2 regions of the Bacteroides sp. QWL-09 genome follow, and region 1 is predicted to be linked to the other one. Evidence: riboswitches for the same ligand, from Rfam matches in the RefSeq annotation. Region 1 holds a riboswitch; the other holds the start of a gene.
What was found. A riboswitch is a leader RNA that binds a small molecule or an ion and turns the genes downstream of it on or off. The one in region 1 is predicted to bind thiamine pyrophosphate.
Positions count from the first base shown of each region.

Region 2: it holds a riboswitch for thiamine pyrophosphate, as region 1 does, so the genes downstream of both, thiS (sulfur carrier protein ThiS) here and AC4PG5_RS08975 (TonB-dependent receptor) in region 1, are expected to answer to the same signal.

Region 1 covers NZ_CM178748.1:2,281,257-2,284,680, forward strand. The annotation lists gene AC4PG5_RS08965 (hypothetical protein) at 11-214, shown strand; gene AC4PG5_RS08970 (mechanosensitive ion channel family protein) at 325-1,245, opposite strand; TPP riboswitch at 1,379-1,475, shown strand; gene AC4PG5_RS08975 (TonB-dependent receptor) at 1,474-3,424, shown strand, end outside.
Region 2 covers NZ_CM178748.1:697,371-700,794, forward strand. The annotation lists gene AC4PG5_RS02675 (DUF4999 domain-containing protein) at 1-348, shown strand, start outside; gene thiD (bifunctional hydroxymethylpyrimidine kinase/phosphomethylpyrimidine kinase) at 471-1,295, shown strand; gene catA (type A chloramphenicol O-acetyltransferase) at 1,386-2,051, shown strand; TPP riboswitch at 2,126-2,219, shown strand; gene thiS (sulfur carrier protein ThiS) at 2,279-2,476, shown strand; gene AC4PG5_RS02695 (thiamine phosphate synthase) at 2,482-3,105, shown strand; gene AC4PG5_RS02700 (thiazole synthase) at 3,246-3,424, shown strand, end outside.

The sequences.
Region 1 (3,424 bases):
CGATACGACTATGGAAAGGCATTTAATTCACAGCAACGAGCTGCATCTCATCAACAGCAAAAAGATTCATCAAGCAGTAGGTCAATTAGTTGAATCGCTTGGTCTTGCAGCAGGATCGACGGAAGACTTTGACATTTACCGGGTTGTTGAAACTTATTTCACCGATTTATCGAAACGGGAAGAGATAAACGAATTGCTGAGAATTAAAGATTGAAATTGTGGGTTTTCAACAGGAGAAGCGTGAGACTATTGTTCCAAGACAATAACCTCACGCTTTTATGTTATACAAATCCGTTTCGTTAGTAACCCGTATGAAGGCAACGATCAGTTACCTTTATGGATCGTCATTTGCGGGAATGGGAAGTTGATGCCTTGCTTATTGAAAGTCTCATAGATCTGTTTGTTGATCTCAAAATAAACACCCCAATAGTCTTCGGTCTTCACCCAAGCTCTAACCACCACATTTACACTGCTGGCATCTAAGGCATGAAGGGCGATGAAAGGTTCCGGATCGGTCAAAAATCGCTTGTCTTGATCGAGAATGGATTTAATCACGCGCTCTACTTTCTCATAGTCTTCACCGTAATCGACTCCGATGATCCATTCCACGCGTCTGTTCTGTTGGTGACTGTAGTTGGTGATCACGCTGCTACTCAATGATCCATTAGGGATATAGATGAGTTTGTTATCGGCTGTCGTCAGAATGGTATGAAAGATCTGAATTTCTTTTACGGTGCCCGATACGCCTTGGTTCTCAACCCAGTCGCCCACCTTAAACGGTTTGAACAACAAGATGATCAATCCTCCGGCAAAGTTCTGAAGGTTGCCCGACAAGGCCATACCAACAGCCAAACCGGCAGAGGCTAAAAGAGCGGCAAACGAGGTGGTATCGATACCGAGCTGACCGACAACCGCCACAATCAGAAGGACAGTAAGTAGGATGTTGACCAGACTTCTGACGAAGGTTTTAATGCTGACATCGACATTCCGCTTATCGAGCAGACGGCCAACTAACCGGTTGAGCATCGATACGGCAAAGCGTCCTACGATGAAGATCAGAGCGGCCGCAATGATCCGTCCTCCGGCGGCAATACCCCAGTTGATAAACTGATCGGTCAACTGTGATAACTTATCTATAGCATCGGGAGCGGCCACCTTACCTGTTAATAACTTATCGGCAATCGCTTCGGTTTTACCCAACACCTGGCCGGAAAATAAGAGTTCGACAAAATTTAAAAAAATCATAGTTCAATCGGTTTAAATGAATAAGCAAATATAAAAAGTTCTAATCTGTTAGAACAATTAATAGGTTCTTTTTTGTTTAGTAAGTGATTAGTTTTTTGTTTAATCACGGCGAATGTCATACATTTGCCACGAAAATCATTTGATGGGGTGCCTTAACATGACGGGCTGAGAACATACCCTTAAAATCTGAACCGGGTAATGCCGGCGTAGAGACTAAAATTAAGCCATATGAAAAAAAATTTAGTTCTTGTTGCAGCTCTGCTGACAGCAAACATGGTTGTCTGTGCACAAAACGTGAGCTCAGACAGTTTGAAAGTGATTCATCTTCAAGAGGTCGAGGTGGTCTCGACTCGTGCCACGGCTAAGACACCGGTGGCTTTTACCAATGTCAAAAAAGAACAAATCGGCAAACAGAATTTCGGACAGGACTTACCGTTCTTGCTGTCGCTCACTCCTTCGGTGATCACAACATCTGATGCCGGAGCCGGAGTCGGTTATACTAGTATCCGCGTGCGGGGTACTGATCCGTCACGCATCAATGTGACGACCAACGGCATTCCGATGAATGACGCTGAGAGTCACGCCATCTATTGGGTGAACACACCCGACTTTGCTTCGTCGCTCGAGGATTTACAGATCCAACGGGGAGCGGGAACATCGACCAATGGTTCGGGTGCCTTCGGAGGAAGTATCAATATGCGCACGCAGGGCATTCCGGCACGGGCATATTCGGAAGTATCGGGATCGTACGGATCGTTCAACACGCATAAGGAGACTGTGAAGGTCGGCACAGGATTGATCAATAAGTTTTGGGCGTTCGATGCGCGCTTGTCGAACATCGAGAGCGATGGTTACCGCGACCGGGCCTCATCGGACTTGAAGTCGTACTTCGTTCAGGGTGGCTTCTTCGGTGAGAAGGCAACGGTGAAGTTGATCACCTTTGGCGGTAAGGAGAAGACTTATCACGCTTGGGACGGGATCAGCAAGACCGATCTGAAGGAGAACCGAACCTATAACCCAAATGGGGTGATCAAAGAGGGTAAGAATAAGATTGGGTTCTACGATGATCAGCTCGACAATTACCGTCAGACGCACTATCAGTTACTCTTCAACTATCTCTTTTCGAAGGCTTGGTCGATGAATGCGGGAATTCACTACACGAATGGATTTGGATTCTACGAGGAGTATAAGAACGAACGGACATTGAAGGAATATGGCTTAAAGCCGTTCTACTTGCCGGGTAATGACACTCCGCAAGAAAAGACGAACTTGGTACGCCGCAAGAATGTGGGTAGCGACTTCTATGGTGGGGTGTTTGCGTTGAATTATAAGACCGAGCGTTGGGATGCTGCTTTCGGAGGAGCCCTCAACCGTTATACCAGCGATCATTATGGTCGGGTGATCTGGGTGAAGAACTATACGGAGATGTTAGATCCGAAGCACGAGTATTACCGCAATGAGGGAGAAAAGACCGATGGTAACCTTTACCTTAAAGCAAACTATGAGTTGACGAAGGGGTTGAATGCGTATGCCGATCTGCAATACCGACACATTCATTATACGATCGACGGACGAAATGATAATTGGGACTGGACGGCAACACCGGGACAGATGCAAAAGTTGGATATTCACCAGACATTCAACTTCTTCAATCCTAAAGCAGGATTGTTCTGGACCATTGATCCGCACCATAGTGTTTATGGTTCGTTTGCGGTGGCACAAAAGGAACCGACACGCAACAATTATACCGACGGACTTTTTACGAAATATCCGAAGTCGGAGAAGTTGTACGACTATGAGTTGGGTTATACCTTCCGCAGCTCGCGTTTCACTGCCGGCGTGAACGTCTATTATATGAATTATAAAGATCAGTTGGTGCTTAACGGAAAGTTGAACGATATCGGCGAACCCATGGCCGAGAATGTGGCGAAGAGCTACCGCAAGGGTATCGAGATGATGATGGGAGTTCAGCTGACGGACTGGTTACGTTGGGACGTGAATGCCACTTGGAGCGAAAACCGAATCAAAGATTATGTGGGGTACCTAAATGATTATGATGCCAACAAAGATGAAGATGCAGAACTGTGGTCGCAGACGGCAATCGACAAGGGGAATACAACCATTGCGTTCTCTCCGTCGTTCACCGGAAACAGCATCATGACGTTTAAACATCGGGGAT
Region 2 (3,424 bases), 1.6 Mb from region 1:
GGTACACGTGGTGGAGCTGTGACCAATCTTATCGACGGTAAAACAAATACTGACATTGCACGCGATGGTGGAGAAGGATTTTGGATCACTGTCGATTTGGGTCAGGTCTTAACGTTGACCGGAGTACAAGCTCGTTTCTATGGTTCTTACTATAGTGCTCGTAATGTCGAACTATTTGTGTCGAAAAATGGTGTGGAATGGGTTTCACAAAGTTCTGTCGAGACTTATGGCAGCATGCAAAACATCCGTTTCTTACAACCTGTTGAAACACGCTATTTGAAATATGATATGAATAGAATAAGTTCCAATACGGTAAGTGTTACAGAATTTAATGTATATGCCAAATAAGTAGGGTTTGGTTATTGTTCATTACTCTTTTCCGACAAGGAGAGAAACGGCGACGTTTTTCTCCTTGTTTTTTTATGTCAATGAAAAAACAGCTATCTTTGTTCGACTAATCGATGAGACTAATGAATAAAAAAACTTATTGCAAGGTGCTTACCATTGCCGGAAGTGATTCGGGTGGTGGGGCCGGTATTCAGGCTGATATTAAAACGATTGAGGCACATGGCTGTTTCGCGACCTCTGCCATTACGGCTATTACGGTGCAGAACACTCTGGGCGTACAAGCGGTTTATCCGGTAGACGCCGAAGTGGTTGTACAACAAGCGAAAGCCGTTCTTGAAGATATCGGAGCCGATGCTATAAAAATAGGGATGCTTTGTCATGCTGAGATTGTGAGACGGGTGTCTGAACTCTTGGCGACCTATTCGGTTCGGAATGTCGTTCTCGATACAGTGCTGGCTTCAACTTCAGGCCGCAAGATGCTCGATGATGAGGGCATTGATGTTTTAAGGGAGGTCTTGATTCCTTCTGTGAGAGTCATCACACCGAATCTTCCTGAAGCTGAAATTTTACTCGGTCAGTCTATTCCTAATGATGAGTTTAGGTCCAATGATCGGTCGCTTGGCGATTATGCAAAGCGTCTATCTTTCGGTCGTAAAGTCTCGGTGTATTTAAAGGGAGGACATCTGAAGGGTTCGAAGTTATGCGATTGGTTTTACAATGCAGAAACGGATGAACTGATTAAGATGGAAAGCGATCGCATCGATACGGTGAATACTCATGGGACCGGTTGCACCCTTTCATCGGCCTTGGCGGCCGGCTTGGCTCAGGGACGCTCGCTCAATGAGGCGGCCAATGATGCACATACGTATGTCCGTCAAGCCATTCAGAGCGGGGCTGACTTTTCTATTGGTGAGGGGCATGGTCCGCTGAATCATTTCTTTCGCTAGAGCAAAGTAATGAAAGAACAAATTAATGGAAGAATGAATGAAAAACTAATTTGAGTGAAGACTCTAAATACAACGCTAAATCAACTGAACATGGCTTTATTCCAACCGATTGATCTTGAGACGTGGAAACGTGCTCCATATTATCTCCATTTTTACGAGCAGACTCGATGCACTTATAGTCTGACCACGAACTTGAATATTACTGCTCTCTTGCAACATGCAAAGTTGAAGGGGGTAAAACTATATCCGATTTTGCTTTATGCACTAACTCAAGTCGTCAATCGGCATGAAGAGTTTCGGACGACAATTAATAAAGATGGGGTCTTAGGATTCTGGCAAGAATCAGTCCCGTCTTATACCATATTTCACCCTTCGGATGAAACGTTCTCTACCTTATGGACAGAGAGTAGAGGAGGGCTAGAGGAGTTTCTCGTTTCTTACGCCTCCGATATGGCGACTTATGGACATAACTCCGGGCTTTGTATAAAACCGGAAATGCCAGAGTCTATTTTTCATGTTTCCTCTTTACCTTGGACGACGTTTACTAGCTTTAATATTAATGTCTTTTCCGATGGCAGTTATCTATTGCCTATTTTTACTTGGGGAAAATATGTTGATAATCAGGGTGAATGCCTCATTCCACTTGCCGTTCAAGTCCATCATGCTGTGTGCGATGGTTTTCATGTTTCCCGGTTGATTTCCGAGTTGCAAGAGCAGTTAGATGGTCTTGCTCTTGAGATTTCATCATGGAAATGATCCCTAAGAATTATTAGGGTTAAAAAAAGTAAAATAAGGGCCTTACTGCTCATTTTTTTATTTACTTTGCGGTAGTAAAGACAAAGGGGTGCCCAAGCATGGGCTGAGATTATACCCTACGAACCTGATGCAGTTAGTACTGCCGAAGGGATTGTGTTTCTCCACATTTTTGCTCTTCATTATAGCACTTCTTTGGATTTACTTTCACCCTTAATACCTATATGGAAATGAAAGTAATGGTCAATAATCAAGAAGTCGAAACCTCTTATTCTGTCCTTCAAGAATTTATTCAAAGCCTCGATGTGTCAATCGATGGAATTGCAGTCGCTGTGAACAACCGCTTAGTTCAACGGGTCCATTGGGATACCTTTGTCCTTCAGGAAAACGATAATATCGTTATCATTAAAGCGGCTTGCGGAGGATAAAGAGGATGCTTAACTTACAATTTATTACACATCGCACCTCTCGCTTTTCAGAAATCGAAGGAGCGCGTTTAGCTCTGGAAGGTGGATGCCGATGGATTCAACTTCGTATGAAGGAGGCTTCTCCTGAAGAGATCGAACAAGCAGCCGAACAATTAAAACCGATTTGTCGCTCGTATGGCGCGACGTTTATCGTCGACGATCAGGTCGAGATCGCCCAACGTCTTCAGCTCGATGGGGTTCATCTGGGGCGGCACGATATGCCGGTCGACGAAGCGCGCCGGATGCTCGGTCCGTCCTTCATCATTGGTGGAACGGCCAATACGATGGATGATGTCCGTCGTTTGTATCACGCCGGAGTCGATTATTTAGGCGTAGGTCCTTTTCGTTATACCACTACCAAACAAAACTTAAGTCCGATTCTCGGTTTAGAGGGCTACGCTTCTATTCTTCAACAGATGAAAGCAGAAGGTATCGACTTGCCTTTAGTGGCCATCGGAGGCCTTACACAGGCTGATCTTCCGGATCTCTTGCGGGTAGGCATTACCGGCATTGCACTTTCCGGATCGATCTTGAATGCAGCCGATCCGAAGGTGGAAACGGAACGCTTCTTACAGAGCGGCTTACGCTAAAGGTTCAGACTTCCGAGAGATCAAGATCGATCGTCAATAGACGGTTTTAAGATCGATTGCAGAACTCAAGTTCTAAGATCGGTCATAGACATAAAAATATAATAACATAAAAACATAATGACATAATAACATTAATAGTTATGAAGAAATTAATGGTTGCAGGACGTGAGTTTACTTCGCGTCTCTTTTTAGGAACAGGAAAGTTCGATTCCAATAGTGTGATGGAACAATCCATTTTGGCTTCCGGTACGGAAATGGTAACGGTGGCGATGAAACGCATCGATTTGAAAGATGACAACGACGATATGTTAGGACACAT